4 regions of the Alicyclobacillus fodiniaquatilis genome follow, and region 2 is predicted to be linked to each of the others. Evidence: riboswitches for the same ligand, from Rfam matches in the RefSeq annotation. Region 2 holds a riboswitch; each other region holds the start of a gene.
The links. Region 2 has a riboswitch for cyclic di-AMP ahead of ACFSB2_RS25850 (C40 family peptidase). Riboswitches for the same ligand answer to the same signal wherever they lie in the genome.
Positions count from the first base shown of each region.

Region 1: it holds a riboswitch for cyclic di-AMP, as region 2 does, so the genes downstream of both, ACFSB2_RS09700 (APC family permease) here and ACFSB2_RS25850 (C40 family peptidase) in region 2, are expected to answer to the same signal.
Region 3: it holds a riboswitch for cyclic di-AMP, as region 2 does, so the genes downstream of both, ACFSB2_RS13640 (universal stress protein) here and ACFSB2_RS25850 (C40 family peptidase) in region 2, are expected to answer to the same signal.
Region 4: it holds a riboswitch for cyclic di-AMP, as region 2 does, so the genes downstream of both, ACFSB2_RS07835 (C40 family peptidase) here and ACFSB2_RS25850 (C40 family peptidase) in region 2, are expected to answer to the same signal.

Region 1 is NZ_JBHUCX010000024.1:73,725-78,347, reverse strand. Features, by position in the region: gene ACFSB2_RS09700 (APC family permease) at 1-1,693, opposite strand, end outside; cyclic di-AMP (ydaO/yuaA leader) riboswitch at 1,771-1,897, opposite strand; gene ACFSB2_RS09695 (hypothetical protein) at 2,208-2,405, shown strand; gene ACFSB2_RS09690 (hypothetical protein) at 2,764-3,192, shown strand; gene ACFSB2_RS09685 (hypothetical protein) at 3,559-3,696, shown strand; tRNA gene ACFSB2_RS09680 (tRNA-Arg) at 4,362-4,438, opposite strand; tRNA gene ACFSB2_RS09675 (tRNA-Gly) at 4,442-4,515, opposite strand; gene ACFSB2_RS09670 (YfcE family phosphodiesterase) at 4,577-4,623, opposite strand, start outside.
Region 2 is NZ_JBHUCX010000100.1:45,243-49,865, forward strand. Features, by position in the region: gene ACFSB2_RS25845 (transglycosylase domain-containing protein) at 1-1,509, shown strand, start outside; cyclic di-AMP (ydaO/yuaA leader) riboswitch at 1,943-2,063, shown strand; gene ACFSB2_RS25850 (C40 family peptidase) at 2,067-2,969, shown strand; gene ACFSB2_RS25855 (GNAT family N-acetyltransferase) at 3,477-3,902, opposite strand; gene ACFSB2_RS25860 (group-specific protein) at 3,990-4,388, opposite strand; gene csaA (chaperone CsaA) at 4,430-4,623, opposite strand, start outside.
Region 3 is NZ_JBHUCX010000035.1:80,968-85,590, forward strand. Features, by position in the region: gene ACFSB2_RS13630 (ABC transporter substrate-binding protein) at 1-505, opposite strand, end outside; cyclic di-AMP (ydaO/yuaA leader) riboswitch at 1,551-1,681, shown strand; gene ACFSB2_RS13635 (hypothetical protein) at 1,688-1,870, shown strand; cyclic di-AMP (ydaO/yuaA leader) riboswitch at 2,034-2,163, shown strand; gene ACFSB2_RS13640 (universal stress protein) at 2,264-2,698, shown strand; gene ACFSB2_RS13645 (hypothetical protein) at 2,721-2,939, shown strand; gene ACFSB2_RS13650 (hypothetical protein) at 3,058-3,729, opposite strand; gene ACFSB2_RS13655 (hypothetical protein) at 3,843-4,623, opposite strand, start outside.
Region 4 is NZ_JBHUCX010000020.1:318,907-323,529, reverse strand. Features, by position in the region: gene ACFSB2_RS07845 (AAA family ATPase) at 1-625, shown strand, start outside; gene ACFSB2_RS07840 (HesB/IscA family protein) at 850-1,149, opposite strand; gene ACFSB2_RS07835 (C40 family peptidase) at 1,346-1,870, opposite strand; cyclic di-AMP (ydaO/yuaA leader) riboswitch at 1,870-2,009, opposite strand; gene ACFSB2_RS07830 (exosporium glycoprotein BclB-related protein) at 2,551-4,128, shown strand; partial or broken gene ACFSB2_RS07825 (hemerythrin domain-containing protein) at 4,243-4,449, opposite strand.

The DNA.
Region 1 (4,623 bases), on a different contig from region 2:
GATACTCGCTCTTCACAGTGACTAGGCGACATGGCGCTCCCCACTCCGCCCACTTCTTTTCCATCAGTTCAATAGACTCATCATCAAATCCGATATATAGCGCTACCACATCGGTTGTCGTACTCAAGGCAAAAGATACCGTTTGTCGAACAATCTGGTGGACACTTGACACAAGTACAATCGAAATGACGCGATGCTTCAACGGCGGTGAATGTTCGATATCAATTCGAAGGGCATCTGCCACGTCGTTGTAGTGCTTGCGAATTCGCATCGCCAGAAAGACCAAAATCGGCAGAATGACAAGAACGATCCACGCTCCGCTTGTAAACTTTGTCACAGCAACCACGACGGATACCACCGCGGTTACGATCGCGCCGATCAGATTGATAACCGCCTTCACTTTCCAACCGCGCCCCTTGACCTTCGTCCAACGCCGTGTAAGGCCGAGTTGAGCAATCGTAAATGCAAGAAATACGCCAATAGAGTACAAGGGAATCAGGGCGTTTGTCTGAGCGCTAAAAACCTCTACTAAAAGGATGGACAATGCAGCCAGCACAATCATGCCATTCGAGTAGCCTAGTCTGTCTCCTCGTATGACCAATGCCCGTGGCAGAAAACCGTCGGCCGCAACGAGCGCTGAAAGCTGTGGAAAACCTGTAAATGTGGAGTTTGCGGCCAAGATTAAAACAAGGAACGTGGCCCATATGATGACTTGATAGATAATGCCGTGTCCGAAGTATATCAAAAGCAGTTGCGAAAGCATGGTGTTATTCTGACTGACAGAGACACCCTGTACGTATAAACTGTATGAATAACCAAGCAGTGTGACTGACGTCACAATCCCTAAAGACACGTAGGCTTTTATGGCGCCTGATTTTGATTCGCGGAAAATGGGAACAGCATTCGAAATCGTTTCTATACCTGTCAACGACGAACAGGCCGAACTGAATGCCTTTAGGAGAAGCAACAGCGTCAGCCCTTGAGGGATCGTTCCCCACGTGGGCGTGTGTGTTTGTACAAACCCATGCTTCAATTCATTCGCAAAACCCGTTCCGACCAAAAACAACATGCATACCATAAAGAAGATGGTTGGCGCGGAAAAGATTTTTGCAGATTCGCTCACGCCACGCAGATTGACAAAAAGTATAATCAGTACACAGAGCACCGAAAGAGATGTTTCATGCGGAGCTAAAGCTGGGTACGACGATGCCATCGTCTGAATGCCAGATGAAACCGACACTGCTACGGTTAAAACATAGTCGATGAGCAGCGCGCTTGCAGCAATCAAGCCAACCCATTTGCCCTTAAAGTTATCCTTTGCGATAGCATAGGCGCCACCGCCACTCGGATAGGCAATGACACCCATGATATAAGACGTGATGAGAATGACCAACAACAGAACGGTCGAAGCCGTGATGGGCACAATCATCCATTTCACACCAGGCCCAAGCTTGCTTAATTCCGTAATGCCAGCCTCAGGACCGTACGCGACGGACGAGTACAAATCGGCGGCAAGAATGGGCAACGCAATTCCCCAAAACAACTTCATATGCGATTGGTTCAATTCTCTGGTTCGCAATGGTCTGCCAATCAAGAGTCGCTTTACGTTTCCAAAATTGAATAATGCAAACATCACGGCGACAACAGCCAAACTAATGAGCACGGGGTGCACCCAGGGGATGTCTTTTGTCATTTTTATCTATAACCTCCATTAACTCCTTCTTGATTATTCGTCTCTAGGTTTTTGTTATACATAAAAATGCATAGGAAGCACCCCTCCTGCAACGCCGACGAAGTTAGCTGACGGGTTCGGGTGGCAGTATCACCCGTCCATTTGGATTCACCCCATAATACGTGGTTCCTCCGCTCCCATAGCGGGATTAGGCGTATATCAAATCAACATAGATATTTTACTCCCGTTGTAGAGGATATCAACATGGACGGTTTTTGCGACCTTCATTTACTTAGCGCATTTGGAGCGTGATCGAACCTAGCGTCGTGTGGGAATGAATTTAAGATAGGTGGTTGAGGGTGTTTCGCAAAAAACGACTACAAGATACTCGTTTTTGGTAACGGTTACAAAATTGATGTTCACAATGCAAGCGATTTACACGGAGAAAAGTTCACATTGCAAGCGTTTCACTCCCAACCGCTGTTGGTTGCACAGCCATATACTGTAGTCAACAAGAAGAAAGAGGTGCTGTACCATGCAACCATTCGATACGAAAGCAATGCAATTCGTATACCAAGCTCGGCTAGAATTGGCCGCAAACAATCGCCGTGGTTTTGGGATTGTGAAACCGGCAAACACAAACAACTTTTTCCGCAAGCTGTGGAAGACAATCACTGAACCAAACTCACGAGTCGAAACCAACCGCAAGTTCGGAAAGAAGTCAATTTCCTGATGTAGGGAATTGGCTTCTTTCTTTTTTACGCTTGCACATTTACCTCTACCCTGCTTCACCTCCTATATACGTCACTCCAATCGTGAGAATAAGATCGGCACTTTGGTGCCGTGCCATCCGCAATGCCTTGATTGACTGGCATTTTCATGATTCTGCTTGTGCAGGACGCATCACGCATGGCGGTCTGCAAAAAGCATGCCGCTTTTATTCTGCTTGCACTTATCCATTCAGTTCATTTTTCCGAATCACTACTGAGCGGTCGCTGTTTAAATTCCACCTTTGCACTGGTGTACATGCCCGTACAAGCCTTTTGAAATCCACATAAGATGTGGCATCAAATAAAAAGAGGTGAAAACAGATGACCGCTTTACTTGATGCTCGTACCTCCCAAAACGCCAGCACTGCGGGTTCTATCGCCGTCCCTATCCTTGTAATTGATACACCACAACTATTCGGTCAAGTCGGGTTGAATCTGTACAATGCGCCAACAGACAGCACAATTGACGTACAATTTTCAGGAGTCATTGCGGTACAACTCCCTCTTGCGCTCGTCGCCATCACCATCACAGTTGTCCGTGGAACATTGTCAACTGATCCAGTCGTATTCTCGCAGAGTTCCACATTTGATCTATCCGTCTTGGCGCCGCAAGATATTGCTTTCAGCGGTTCGGATTTCAATGTACCTCACGTTGCCAACCAGCCGTATACCGCATTTATATCCTCAAACCTGCTGGGTACCATTCGTGTAGGTCCTGAAAGTTTCAATGCATCAGCTTACACGTCGTAAATCGTTAGATGAGGTATGGAGCAATTCCATACCTCATCTAAACAGTCCAGGACAAAACCCATCGATTCTGAAGTGGATGATTCGACGTGCTGACACCTCCGCAAATTCCTTGATATTTCACCACTGCAAAAAACGGATCCAACATTGCCGCTCCAGCGACCAAACGCTGATATAGCGATACCACTGACGACATCCCCCATCACAGTCATTGGGCATACAATACTGGCCACACGCCCTAAAATTTCGATCCCGCCCCTCTCTTTCAGCATGAGTACCCAAGGATGTCATCATCAGGGCATTAGCCGTCTCAGGATTGATCGCGCCTTCATATCTTACGTTGAGGATATACGAGGGGAGGGCGTTTTCATGGATGGACTACTTGGTGGATACACACGCTGGGCAATCGTGTTCTTGATCATTTTCGTGCTGTTCTTCTTGCTTGTGCCAGCTGTTGGTTATGGTGCAGCTACCAGCTGTAGCTGTGCAGGTGGAGTCGGATACTAATTAAAATAGGCCCTCACTACCCAGGTGAGGGCTGAGTTTTTTTGACGTGTAAAGGATGTAAACAAGTCTGGATGCCAGAGGAATGCGCCCGGGAATACCAATCTGCGCAGTAAGTTTGGTAACCAGGTGCATCACTTTTCGCATTGGAATCGATTATCCCCACGCGTCAACTCGATCAATTGCAAGTCCTAAAATGTGGCGCGATCCTCAATCCAATTCGAATCAATAAATGGAATAAATATAAAAATTATATATCAAGATAACATATTGGAACTTAGAGACAATAGCCGTCTCAGGATTGATCGGGTCTCCATATGTTACATCCATGACATATCGAGAGGAGGGCATTTTCATGGGAGCGTTTGGAGGATATACGCAATGGGCAGTTGTGTTCTTGATCATCTTCGTGCTCTTCATTTTGCTCGTGCCTTATGCAGGCGGTTATGGTGCAGCTACCAGCTGTGCGTGAGCAGGCGGCGGATACTAAATAAAAATGCGCCCTCACCTTCATGGTGAGGGTATTGAGTTGGATTTAGCGCCGTCATTACTGTACAGATACCATCTCCAAGTAATCATTGCCAAGCAGTGATGGCACTTCTTCAAATAAACAAAGAAAAGAGCTCCTCGAAAAGTACCGAGAAGCTTGATACGATGGGTATCTCTCTTGGCGTCCCAGGAGGGGCTCGAACCCCCGACCCACAGCTTAGAAGGCTGTTGCTCTATCCAACTGAGCTACTGAGACAAATGGAGCGGGTGATGGGAATCGAACCCACGCTATCAGCTTGGAAGGCTGAAGTTCTACCATTGAACTACACCCGCATTCAACCACATTTGACAGTGTAGACGAAAGTTCGCCGAATATCAAGACTGTATATATCGTTCATTTTGTAATGGAAGTAACGAAGCTAGAGAGCGTTCTTCCATCGG
Region 2 (4,623 bases):
ATGCGTTATTTCGGGGTTAATCTCAAGGACCCATCGGAGACGCTCACTCTTGACCAGGCAGCCCTACTTGCAGGGCTTCCGCAAGCACCGACGGAGTACGATCCATTGGCTCACCCACAGGCTGCATTAGAGCGGCGCAATCAAGTTCTTCTCAACATGGTTAAATACGGATACATTAGCACTCAAGTGGCAACTATCGCGGAGAAGGCGCCATTAGGGGTTAAGTATCATGCGTTTCCGGACGAGTCATGGGACAAATATCCGTTGTTTACGAACTTTCTATTTGATTACGCAGCGCGCATCGGTATTACCTCGGAACAACTTCTGCATGGCGGATTGAAAATCTATACGACAATTAATCCTCGCGTACAGAAGGCAGTAGATACGATTTTTTGGAGCAAAAATTACGATCATGATTTCCCTGGGCAACCGTCGGGTACAGTTGTCCAGGGAGCCGCTGTGTTTCTCGACCCGAAAACAGGTGGCATTCTTGGAGCTGCGGGTTCACGCAAGCAAGGATTTACCCAATTAGGGTTGGATAGAGCCTACACGAACAGCTCACCTGGTTCATCCATCAAGCCGATTATGGAATATGCACCAGCAATCCAAAGCGGGAAGTGGAAACCGAGTTCTATTCTCGATAACAGTCCTCAGGATTTTGGTGGTGGTTACATACCGCAAAACTGGGACGCGAATGCACCGGCAAAAGTCACGTTACAGTATGGTCTTGAGTGGTCCCAAAACGTAGCATCTGTTTGGCTCCTCGACAAAATAGGGATAGCTACGGGAACATCGTTTGCAATGAAAGATGGGATTGCACTAACCAAGAATGACCGGGAGCACCTAGGTGTCGCCATAGGCGGTATGCAATATGGAGTGAATCCACTGGAAATGGCTCAAGCATATGAACCGTTCGATGACAATGGAGTTCAAATGAAGTCCCATTTAATCACGCGTGTGGTAAATCAATCGGGTAAAACAGTATATCAGTTTCATTCTTCTTCAAAAGCGATAATGAAACCAACAACGGCTACAAATATGACTCGATTGATGGAGGATGTTGTTGATTACGGAACCGGGACTGTAGCCAAAGTGCCGGGGTGGGGTGTTGCCGGGAAAACAGGGACCGTTCAGTACAGTCCTGGACTGACTGGGGAGTCCAATTGGGTTAGGAATGCCTGGTTTGATGGATACACCCCGAATATTGTCGGGTCTGTCTACATTGGGTACGATAAATCGTCTCCTCAATACCATTTAACGATGTCACCACTTGACCCATCGGCTAATGCGGCAAAAATCTTTAAAGATATCGTCCAAATTGCCGAGTCGGGGGTGAAACCAGAAAAATTTGATGTTGGCCCTTATCCAGCATCGCAGGGGGTTGCGACTGCAGCTTATAAAAAAAGTCAGGCTATACATCCGACGAAAAGGCGGCGTCCTAGGATAAAATCGTTAAAGAGGCATACATCACCAAGGGGACATAAACATCCTTCGCATCACAGAAAATAGTGGAACGATACAAGAAGCCCGCATTTCCATATAAAAGGTTTATTAATTTTGCGATTTGGTGACAATATCAGGATTAAAATAGGGGATCGATCCAGTCGGCCCCTGCCCCTGCTGGGGCTGAAACACCTGAAAAAACGCTCTTGGAGATATTGATGAAAGATACATAAACACCCAACAGTAACCCATAACACCCAGCTTTTACCCATAACCCTTTGAATAGAATTCATCCCACATATGTGATAACCCTCTCCCAGAGAGCAATTCCATGATGTTTCTTACCAGAGCGTACTGTAATGGTGGTTGCCGAGCGCATTTGTAACTATCATGCGCCCATGTGTTACATGCTTGACCCTTAAAGTTGCTACCTTTCATACGAATCTTAATATTACTGAGATAAATCCTTTCAATCAAATTGTCCAGTCAACTGAATATTGAGATTAAATGTCCGAATCGCAAGAACGGGGGACGATTTAACTGGGGTGAATCGCGAATCGTGTAGGGGAGCCTTCTCCCGAACCCGACAACTAACCTCGTAGGACTCAGAAGGAGCCGAAAGATTGAAGAAAAAAGTCCTTATGTCTCTACGTACTAGTGCCGTTTGTGCTAGTATTGCGGTCACTGTCAATCCTCTTACAGCATTTGCGAGTACCAATCGTCCAGCTTTACAGCAAAAATCCATCGCATTGAACGGGAAAATTGTTTCAAAACCGTCTGCCGTCGTGCATGATGGTACAACGTATATGCCAATTTGGTACATCATGCAAGCACTCGATAACGCCAATATTCATAGTACATGGAAAAGTCCTGTTTGGAACCTCAGCACATCTCATACTCCAAATGTAAGTGATCTACATGTCGACAATGGTTCTAGTTCAATTTATATAAACGGAACCTTTGTTCAGAGGATCAATCAAATTGTTAATGTAGATCCTAGCTCCGGGAATCAAACTACATACATGCCCATATGGTACATCATGCAGATTCTTAATTGTTTGGGCATTAAATCACAATGGAACGGAACAACATGGAACATATCAAATGACACGCAAATTCTTTTAACTGATTATGAGGTGTCTAGTCCTTCCGCTGTTTCTGGCCAACAAATCGTTAGCTACGCAAAACAATTTATCGGTACACCGTATCAAATGGGAGGAGAATCCTCGAAGGGAATCGACTGTTCTGGCTTGGTTCAAACAGTGTTCGCACATTTTGGCATATCTCTTCCCAGGACAGCAGCTGATCAAGCACAAATTGGACAAACGATAGCAAAGTCAAATCTACAACCTGGTGATCTTGTCTTCTTTAATACGGATGGGCAAGAGATTTCGCATGTTGGTATTTACGTCGGGAATAGTCAATTTATCTCTGCGACCTCATCACAGGGTGTTCAGATACGAGATTTAAACGACCCATACTACTGGGGACCTCTTTATGTAAAATCAACCAATCCCGGTATATAAGTAGAGATCAATTTATAAAGATATCAGTACATAAAACAGAACGATAGGTTTTGTGTTACCTTCACTTTTTGGGTAACACGAACAAACGTGCATCATCGTGAGTCCCAAAGCATCCTGCTTGGGACTCACCTTTAGGGCTGCTTTCAATTGAGTAGTACGATACGGATTGGACTGTGTACATGATTAAGAAGGCGTTACAGATAAAAGTTTCGTGTTCGCTATTATCGGAATGTAGGGCCAAAAGGACATTGCGCGGTTGAGTTTCTTTTGTACGCACTTGAGGAGCGGCATGCATGGAGCTATTCTCATTTTGTTTTTGTGCACAACCACTCAAAAACAACGCGAAGATGACTGTGAGCAATGCTAGCGGTTTTCTTGTCAATTCTTCATCACCCGGATGTGAAACGTGTATTGAACGATTTGCATACTTTGAGAGCGATTTTGCGAAAGCGATTTTCAGGTATATATGCCGTTGGAAATCGCCGTTGATACGATAGAATAAGGACGCTATTTGTTTTCCAAGTTCAAGTGCATCTCTATCCTGCGCTCAGTAAAACCAAGATTCTTGTATAGAGTACACGCCGAAACGTTATCAACATTGACCATTAAGCGAACGATTTTGCAGTTTGAATTTGCTGCAGTTTCGAGCATGTGATTCATCAAAGCCATGCCATATCCCTGACGGCGGGCATGCTTCGAGATATAGACAACATAAATCATGGCGTCACGATTTGAGCCACGCTCCATACGCATCAATCCGTACCCCACGGCTTCTTTTGACGTCTCAGCAATAAAAACATGAAAACTGGTGTCGGAAAAAGCTACCGCAAGAAGTCCTTCGTTCAGTGCCCATTCAGGATCAATTTCTCCATATTTCTGAATAAGGGATTTATCATCGACTTCTCCGTTCCGAATGGTGAAATCTTGGGTCATTTTCCTTGCCCCCCAAGTGTTTTGCTAGTTAAAAGTAATACCGGAACTATGGTTCACACCTATCACACAGTTTCCCATCAAGCGTCATCATGCGGTTACTTTTTCCACCAAATCATCCAAACTCCCATAGCTTTTTTCAACTTCAGGCAAATGATAGAAAGTGCTTGTCGCTTCGAGCTGATTTATCGCCTGGTCAGGTGAGTGAAGAAAAATCCGCTTTCCGTGTCCAAGTGCAATCCCTAATTCAACATGGGTTCCTTTTCCACCTGGCAACAATACAATTAAAATATCAGCGTCCAATACAGCTTGCTTTTCTTTTTGCCCAATGTGTTTCAGGTCTTCAAAAGTAAAGGCCAGAGTGTGGTGGGATTCAGAGTTTTCGGTCCAATCGTAAGTTTGAATGTAACCTTTACTCTTCAAATGTTGGCTTACGTAATGAACAGCATCAATATTTCGAAAGCTCGACGCAATGTAGAATTTGTGCATCTGATCTATCTCCTAATAATTTATCTCCTAGTAAATTAGCTTCAGGCAATGGGTGTTCCATTTGGAACATCACCATCAGGCTGAAGCAATATCACATCACCTTTCTCTGGAACCCCACCAAGGACCAACACCTCTGATTCAAATCCAGCGATTCGCCTTGGCGGGAAGTTCACGACGGCGACGACTTGCCGACCTACAATCGATTCAGGCGTATATCGTTTTGTAATCTGTGCGC
Region 3 (4,623 bases), on a different contig from region 2:
TTGTCTTGATTTGATAAGGGAATCCCCAATCCTGACCTTTGAATGAAACGAGCAATTTTGTAGCGGTAAACATGTCACTCTCATAAGGCTTAATGGTGGATGTTAAATTGGTTATAGTCTTCGTGTTCCACATAGCAGGTAAATCTGTGGCATTGATCTGAATGATATCAGGCACGGTTTGCCCAGAAGATAGTTCTAGTTTGTATTTAGACACTGTGTCGTCATTAGCTGCAAGAATCGGCTTAAAAGTATACTGCTTAGCCAATTTGGGATTAAGTGTTTTTAGAGTTTGGGACAGATAGTTGGTAGTAGCGTCATTTCCCCATGTCAAAACTGTGAGGGTTGTCTTAGCTCCTGAATTGGATGTAACCGTTTTAGAAGAGGTTACATTCGAAGACTGTTTAGACGAATTTCCAGAAGAACTAGTTCCACACGCGCTCAATCCAACAATGGCTCCCATTGCCACAAAGCTACATGCATACACTGACATTTTTGGGCTCTTCAACATTACTCCTCCGTCCATGTTTTTATGAATAATTAGATAAATAAAGAGAGAATAAATCGAGGACCTTCTCCACTCGAAGTGTCTCAACAAATGGAATCTTATATTAACTTGGACACTCATTAAAGCATGTATTAGTGCTTTTCTTTACGATATATGAGACAAACGATTAATCAGTTATAAGCTTCACTTACCGACTGTTTTTTGCAATTGATTGCGACCTTTATGTTGGACGATACAAAGAACAATAACATCTCTACCAATTCTATCCCCTCCGAGAATCGCTCCACCGTATGTCATATCTTTGTGGTCAACACATCAGCACTCTTCATCTTATTTCCATGCTAGGATTTCTTATGGCCCTTGAGTACTGTAACCCGAGGAAATGTTCGCGGTGTATTGCCACGTGCTACAACTGGGAAACCTTTCTTTATCGAGAACGGTACTCACAGATTTGGGGTAATTAGTGTTTACTAAAAATCAGTGCACCTCATACTGAAAAAACATAGATAAAATATAATCTGCATCCATCCCGGGGCACTTAAATAGATGGTATGGAGATTTGTAAGCTTCACTTCAAAACTTCGCCCTGGTACCAACGCATCATCGCTCTGTATTTCTACCAATATCGGAATCAAACTTAAACTTTTCCCGTCTTTTAATTTCACAATGATTGTGAGGAACTTGTTGATATAGTTTTCCTTCCTTTCTATTGGATCGATTGATCAATGATTTGCTGCCATTCGAACTTCCGATTATGATGCGCTCGATATCTCTAGAAGTAACTTTCGACATCCAGTCTGGTTTGCTTGTACTGTGAGGTTTAACAATTGTGATCGATTGGTTATCTGTTGGAGATTTTGTGCCAGTTGGTGAGCAAGCATCTAATGAAATCGTGGCGAATAACAAACGGTATTCTCGGACATCGTGATGCAACGCAATCCAGTCCTTAAGTTATTGGCACCTGTGTGGTTTGAGGGGATCCAACAAAATTTGACTAAAAAATTTCATAATTACCCCCAGCAATCTATTTCGTCTATCGAATCTTATAGCATAACCGCCAAATTCCACATCGGAAACGGGGGAACCACTTGTGGGGTGAATCATGGCGCAACCATGTAGGGCATCCTTTCAGCCCGAACCCGTCAGCTAACCTCGTAGGCGAATTTGAAAGGAGACGGATATATGCAAACGCAAGAATGGATCGATTTGTATCATGGAAGCGAGTCGGTAGATGCGCAACTTCTCTATGACGCGGACACCAAGTTACGTCGCGCCAATCGTGCAGAGCGGTATTTTCCGTCAAATGGCAAGCGTTTATCGAAATATTACGCCCCTCCGCGCAAAACGGCGCAGGAGGTGGACTGATGAATGGTTGGATTCATCGTCGCAACGGCTTGTATCGGTACCGTTTACACCCTGTTCGTCATACAGGCGCTCAATGCCGCAAAAGAAAACACACAAAGATTGAATCGTTGATCAACATTGAGATGCTGATACACTAGACTTTTCCGCAGTGCCGTAAAACTTTATAACGCATAAGCTTAGTTCCGAAAGGAAGCGGAGGAACCATTCCATTGGGGTGAATCCAGTCTTTGACTGGTAGGGAATCTCTTATCCCGAATCCGACAGCTAACTTCGTCAGCTTTAAGAGAGGCGTATATTTGCCCTTCACCCCAGCCAACTCCGCTCCCCCGCAGGAACACCTGCGGGGTTTTTGTCGTACACCATCTCGATTCTAGATAGTTGGGAGGAGAGAATATGTATAGACGTATACTTGTACCGGTTGACGATGCAGAGACGATGGATGTCATTATGCACGAGGTTTTCCAAATGTGTGAGGAAAATAAAAACCGTGTCATTACGCTTTTCCACGTTCTCCGTCCTGTCAACAGTCTCGGCGTGGGAACAGGGTATGTAGTCAATTCAAGCGACGTTCAAGCGGACCTAGAACAAGAAGGGTATCAGATTCTGGAGCAAGCCCGCAAACGATTATTTACAGTAGGCGTTGAACCGAAGCTGGTTTTAAAATGGGGAGACCCCGCACATGAAATCAGTCAGTATGCAGAGCATGAAAAAATCGACTTAATTGTCGTCGGAAACAAAGACAAAGGCCTGCTAGAGAAACTACTCAGTAGTAGTGTAAGCCAAAAAGTTGTACAAGAAGCATCAACCCACGTTCTTGTTGTGAAATAAAAAAGTACACGAGGTGATTGGTATGATGAAAATGGAGGAAGTGCATGAACAATTGAAGCAATGGGGCGAACTCATCATTACGACGGACGCCGGGGATACATATGAGATTCACCTCGGCGATACCGAATTTGACGGTGAAAACCGCGTGATCCGATTCACCACGCCAGATGCAAAAATCTTTATTGCTGGCGATACCATTGAGAGCGTAAAAATGCACTTTAGTCATAAAGTGATGGAGTAGAAACGCTCCATGAGGAGCCTGATGTAGATATAGATGAAGCGAGAATTTGTATCATTCTAAAGCCGTCCTGCCAAAGGACGGTTTTTCGTTTTACACACCTAATCCTGTCTATCCGGCGCTATTCCCGCCAAGGGAATCCGTCTGGATTGCGCGCAGCGCGCTCCGAGACCAGTTGCGGATCATGACCGTTCACTTGGTCCAAAAAGGGGAAATCATCCGGTGTAACAGCCAGTTTAGCGAGTGGTTTGACTGCAACTGCGCTGGCCCACTGTGTGCTTTCAATCGCTAGACCATTGTATGGCTCCATAATTTGTTGTTCAAACGTATCGCGTGGAAGAAGATAAATCATCCCATTCTGCCAAGGACCTTGTGCGAATGCCGCTTGGTTCACCGAGAAATAGTAATATGTTTCCGCAGCGTGCCCGTCCCCTGAACGCACATGAAAACAAGCATTGACCAGTGAAGTGACAACATCCCGGTTGACAATGGCAAAATACATCGGCCATAAGCCGTCAGATGCCGCATAAATCGCACAACGGTTGCCAAATTCATCGACATCATTCGACTGGCGTGGTTCAAATTCCGCAATTGCCGCGTTCGCGGATCCGTGTAGCAAGAGGTTTTTCTTTTCTGCTAGATAACAAAGAAACTGCCACTTCGGCGCCGTCAGTGTGTAATTGATTTCCGCCGCGCCGTCTTGCGCCATCATGTCATAGTAGATCCGCTCAAAATCGGCAGTGTTTTCATCATTTTGGGCTGGCCTCGTCATATAATAGCCGGGTATTTGCATAGATTTGACCCTCTCTTTTCGGGAGGTACTTAATTTTGATTTCATCATACGCCTTTCGCACTCATCTGAAATCAGTCTTCAGCCTGAGCTGAGTGTAGCTTTCCCCTTTCGCACTACGGCGTCACTTTGTAACTATCATATTCCCGCATCGAGACGGCCATCTGCAACGCATTCATCATTGAGGAAGCGTCACACACGTAAAATGTATTGCCAAACACCCAGCCGATTTGTGTGACAGGATTGCCCGTCAGATTGGGATCCACCAAAATGTGTCCTTCTGTCGGCGGTAGCGCGTTGGTCTTTAGGAAATCATCCAGTTGCTTTGCTGTATTGTTGAGATCGAGCGAAGGCGCGCCAAACACATCAATCGTCCAATCGCCCTCCTGCCACTCAATGACATCCTGCGGCAGTTGGTAGTTCGACGGACTGCCCATATCGTATTCTTTGCCGGTTCTATATTGCTTCATGAAGCCATTCACGGTCCCCGCGCTTTGAATCTTTTTGACCGAGAACTCTGTATTAAAATCACTTTGCGCCTTTGCATTGCTGGAATAATAAGTGGCGCCAAACGTGCCGATAGCTGCAGATGCGGGCAATTGGTCAAGGCTCGCATCATTCAAAGGCACGGCGGTCGATGTGGAAAACAGGCTGATGCTGTAATCCCAATCAGATGCGTACGCTTTGACTCCCACGAATTGGGCGTTTGGCTGAAATGTAGGCTCGGTAGGCGCGAACAGCGCAGGCATCTTCGTCCCCTGCTTGACCGCATTCATCGCCGTCACGATGTAATCTGCAAACTGAAGCCCATTTGTCTGCGGAGTCCCTGTACCCCCTGAATGATTTGTCGTTTGATTGGCCGTTGTTGAATTGCCCCCGCCAGCAGGCGCAGACGAA
Region 4 (4,623 bases), on a different contig from region 2:
CCAGTACTTACTGAAGCCTCACGACCGTGTGTGGAAGGTAACCATCATCCGCCGAGGTGGCGCGCTCGGTCTGGCCGCCACGAAGCCTACGCATGAGAGGTATAACCGCAGTGACAGTGAGATGCTGGCAGAAATCCAAGTCTGTTTGGCGGCTCGGGCAGCGGAAGAGGAGTTCCTGGGAAAGAAATTAAACGGCGTCACCTCTGACCTGCAGCAGGCGACTGAGATAGCCGGCGCGTACCTTGGCCTGGTGGGAATGGGCGATGAGTTGTTCAGTTGGCTTGCGATAGGCTCGCGGATAGATGGGCTTAAGGCGCTTCGGCCCAAAATCAATGAGCTGTTGAAGGACCAGATGGCTCAAGTAAAGCAACTGCTACAGGAACATGCTGAATTCGTCCACAAGATTGCGAATCAGTTGTTGAAGCAGGGAGATCTGACTGGCGAGGAAGTTGAACAGATTTATGTGCGACTGTATGGCCGAAACCGGCCAGAACCATATGAGATAAAGCAGCAAGCCTTTTGCGTTTCGCATGCAGCGAAGGCATCGGAAAATGATGAGGAGTTCAACGAGGATTCCGAACAAAACCCGTTGGTAGAGTTGACAACATCGTTTGAAAGCCAATAAGGAACACAATTATCGACCTGGAAGCGAGCTAGGTTTACACTTTATGACCAACTGTTTCCGTTGTGTCCGGCGGTTCGAACGCATCAACATTCATCAAAAAAGCGCGCGATGGCGCGGCTTTATAAAAAGAGATCGCTCTTTTGAGTGATCTCTTTTAGCGCAAGTACAACTTGATTGCACTTGAGTTTCACCCAAGCAACGAGTAGGGTGTCTGATATGTTCTATCAATGATGGTGGTGATGCCCTTTCTGCGGATTTGTGATGGAAAAACCGTCTTGAGTTGCGTCGTAATCAATGACAATGCCATTCAAGAATTCATGATTGCTTTCAAGCAATACTTCAATTCCAGGTGTCGTCGCGTTGATTAAATCATCAGGTTTTTGATAATCAAGACTCATCCCGTAATGGGCATGATCCCCGTGCGCGTGAGTGACATAAACCCGCAGTTTTAAATTCTTATCCGTTTGTTCTCGGAGAATACTCAGTATCTGCTTCTTAGCTGATGGTGTGATTTTGCACTGCATCAACGATTCGCCACCTTATTTAAATTTAAGTTCTATACTATCATAACAATCTGTCAAATTTGCTCCACGGCCTCCTCTGCGATATTCACAACACGAGATGCTTTGTGACCAATCAAAAAGCCATTTATATCGCCTGCATGTATGTAATGAAAAAGGGCTCAACCATGTCTTGGTTGAGCCCTTGATTTCTCCGTGTTTAGTACATTTTTTTGACTGCGCTTAAGTGTTTATACCAGTAAGAACCTGGTTTAACGCTAAGATAGCCCACTTTACCAAGCCCACCGCCACATTGGATCATTTCTCCGTTACCGACATATATACCAGAATGACCGCCGTCATTGAATGACAATAAATCTCCAGATTGCATATCGGATTTCGGTTCATCATAACCGACAGATGTATACTGTTTCGTGGAGAATGTTGTAATTTTATAACCTAGCGCATGATGATAAACGTAGGCTGTAAAATTCGAACAGTCAAAGCCATATTGTCCACGATCTTCGTTGTGTCCCCAGATGTACGGTGTGCCCAATTTGCTTTCTGCCACTTTCAGAACAGCGTCTGTCTTCGCCTGAGTTGATGCATTCTCACTCGCCAACGGAGTCATGTTATGATCGATGGTCACACCTGGTGGCAATGTTGCTGCCATTGCGATCGATGTGCCAATGGAAAATACACACGCCATACCAAAAAATGCAGAAATCACGCTTTTCTTATTCAAATTATTCCTCCTTGTGCCTCCGAGGTTAGTTGACGGGTTCGGTGGAGAATGCCCCTACCTGTTTGTTGTGGCAACCAGGATTCACCCCAAAAAAATAAGTCCCCCGTACCTGTATCACAGGATTCGGCATGATTGTTTCGGAACCTATGTTATCACGGTGTTTTGTCAATGGAACTAGAGGATTAGTGGATAAAAAAGAGGATGATGGTGGTAGTGGAAATTCATTCAGATGTGGACGATATGCGGTCAACCGCTTGGCCACGTCGATGGCGCACACTCCAAAGTAAGCGTTCAGGGTCAAGGCGTTTCCGGTACGCTTTTTTAGGTGATTACTGCGTTTTCGATACCAAATGTGGTTGTTCAGATTTTGTTAAGATCTAAAGAATATAATTGAATTTGGGCTTAAGGAGAGACTGATGATTTCTAGACATTTGTATCCTGACTCAGGCTTCGGTATTCGCTGATGTTCATTTTCATTTAATGGAGACCAAAATTCTTAACCTTTCATGTCCTCGGGATTCTTTGTTAGTTTTAAATCGTGCGTATGTAGATTCTGAAGTCCAACTCAAATCGTATGACCAAGCATGGGGGAATGTCAAGTCTAACTAGTTGAAAATCTGGTTTTGGATCATATCGTTATAAGTCATTTTTTAGATTATTTGGAAAGAGGGTTATATTGGGTGAAAAGAAAAAAATGGGCAAATGCGATCAACTTGACCACAATGGTTTCGAGTCTCGTTGCTACTGCCGTGATGGACGTAAATACCACATTTGCTGCGACAAGTTCCAATACGAGCAATTACCAAGTCTCATCTTCAGTCAATGGTCATGCGTTGGGGAAGACTCAAGCATTCACGCTACATAAAACCACTTATTATTCTACGGATGAAGTTATCACATTGTTGGGATCTGTCGGTTTGGAGCCACAGTGGACTGAGACCAACGGGCAGTTTTCGCTGAAGCTGACCAGCTCGACGAAACTTGCTGGGAAAGTGAAAGTGCTCAATGGCAAAACGGGAAACGTGAATGTATATGTGAATGGGACGTTAGTGGCTACACATATTGACAGTGTTGTTCGACAGAGTGGCGGAGAACAAGTGAGATATCTGCCATTGTGGGACATTCAGCAAGTGCTCAAAGCCATCAATATGAAATCGACGTGGAACGGAAACACGAAGGCTTTAAAAGTACAGGCGCCGCATTTTTATGGTATCCCGGGACCGACTGGTGCAACGGGAGCCACGGGAGCAACCGGCGCGACAGGCGCTACCGGACCGCAAGGGCCAACAGGCACGACCGGATCACAAGGATCAACAGGGGCGCGTGGTAGCGTAGGACCGACAGGTGCCACGGGATCGCAAGGAGCCACGGGACCGACAGGTGCCACGGGATCGCAAGGAGCCACGGGAGCGACAGGCGCCACGGGATCGCAAGGGGTCACAGGGGCCACCGGATCGCAAGGAGCCACGGGAGCAACCGGAGCCACGGGAGCAACCGGAGCAACCGGAGCCACGGGAGCAACCGGAGCCACGGGAGCAACCGGAGCCACGGGAGCAACCGGAGCAACTGGAGCCACGGGAGCAACCGGAGCCACGGGAGCAACCGGAGCAACCGGAGCAACTGGAGCAACTGGAGCAACTGGAGCAACTGGAGCAACTGGAGCAACTGGAGCAACTGGAGCAACTGGAGCAACTGGAGCAACTGGAGCAACTGGAGCAACTGGACCGTCAGGTTCAGGTGCAGGCTCAATCATTCCTTTTGCATCGGGACTTCCAGTTGATATGACCACGGTCGCTGGTGGTTTACCTGGTACGGTGAGCCTCGTCGCTGATGGCAATTCTGTTACAGGTGTTTCCTTAACTGGTGGGACCATCGATCTCACTGGAGGCCCGAGCACGTTGCTCGATATGGCATTTTCAGTTCCACGCGATGGAACGATTACATCCATTGATGCGTATTTTAGTTCGACAGCAGCCCTCAGTCTTGTGGGAACCACAGTTACAGTTACAGCCCAATTGTACAGTTCGCCCACACCGGATAATACATTCACTGCGGTCCCTGGTGCGACTGTCACATTGGCTCCGGCGCTTACCGGCGTGCTTGCGATTGGGACTACAAGTAACGGAATTACGACAGGTTTGTCCATCCCAGTGACTGCGCAAACACGTCTATTGTGGGTGATTTCATCAAGCGCTGCAGGTCTTAGCTTGGTGGATAATGTAGAAGGATATGTAAGTGGAGGAATAACCATTAGTTAAATCGGCTTTTTGAGACCCGTTAGATACTTATATCGGTGAACCACATTCTACCTAAACAGCAACAGGCGCCTTTTCTGTACGTCAGAAAGGGCGCCTGATTTCATCCATACCTTGTTATCCATCTTCAGTTGTGCGTTCTTCTTTGTGAATGTGGATGCGAAGCTGTTCGCCGAGTTTGGACATTTGCTCATCTCTGTGTTCTTCACAAATCTGGCTGATCAGACTACGTATTTTTACGTGTTCAATCAACAGCTTCGCAATCTCCGCGCGTGCGAGCGGCGCATGCTTGGCGAATTCAGGCAATAAAATTTCTTCTTCCTCACGAAAGTGATCCCACCCTCTATTGTTCCAGAACGTCTATATCTTTTCCTTGAGCACATCAGTTACTTCTTGTTGCCGAATCAATCATTGCGCAAGGACAAGCGCATGATGATGGTGTCGCGATAGCGGTTGCAGTGCTGGCTGTCTCTTTGCGGGTTTGTCGGCCATATGATA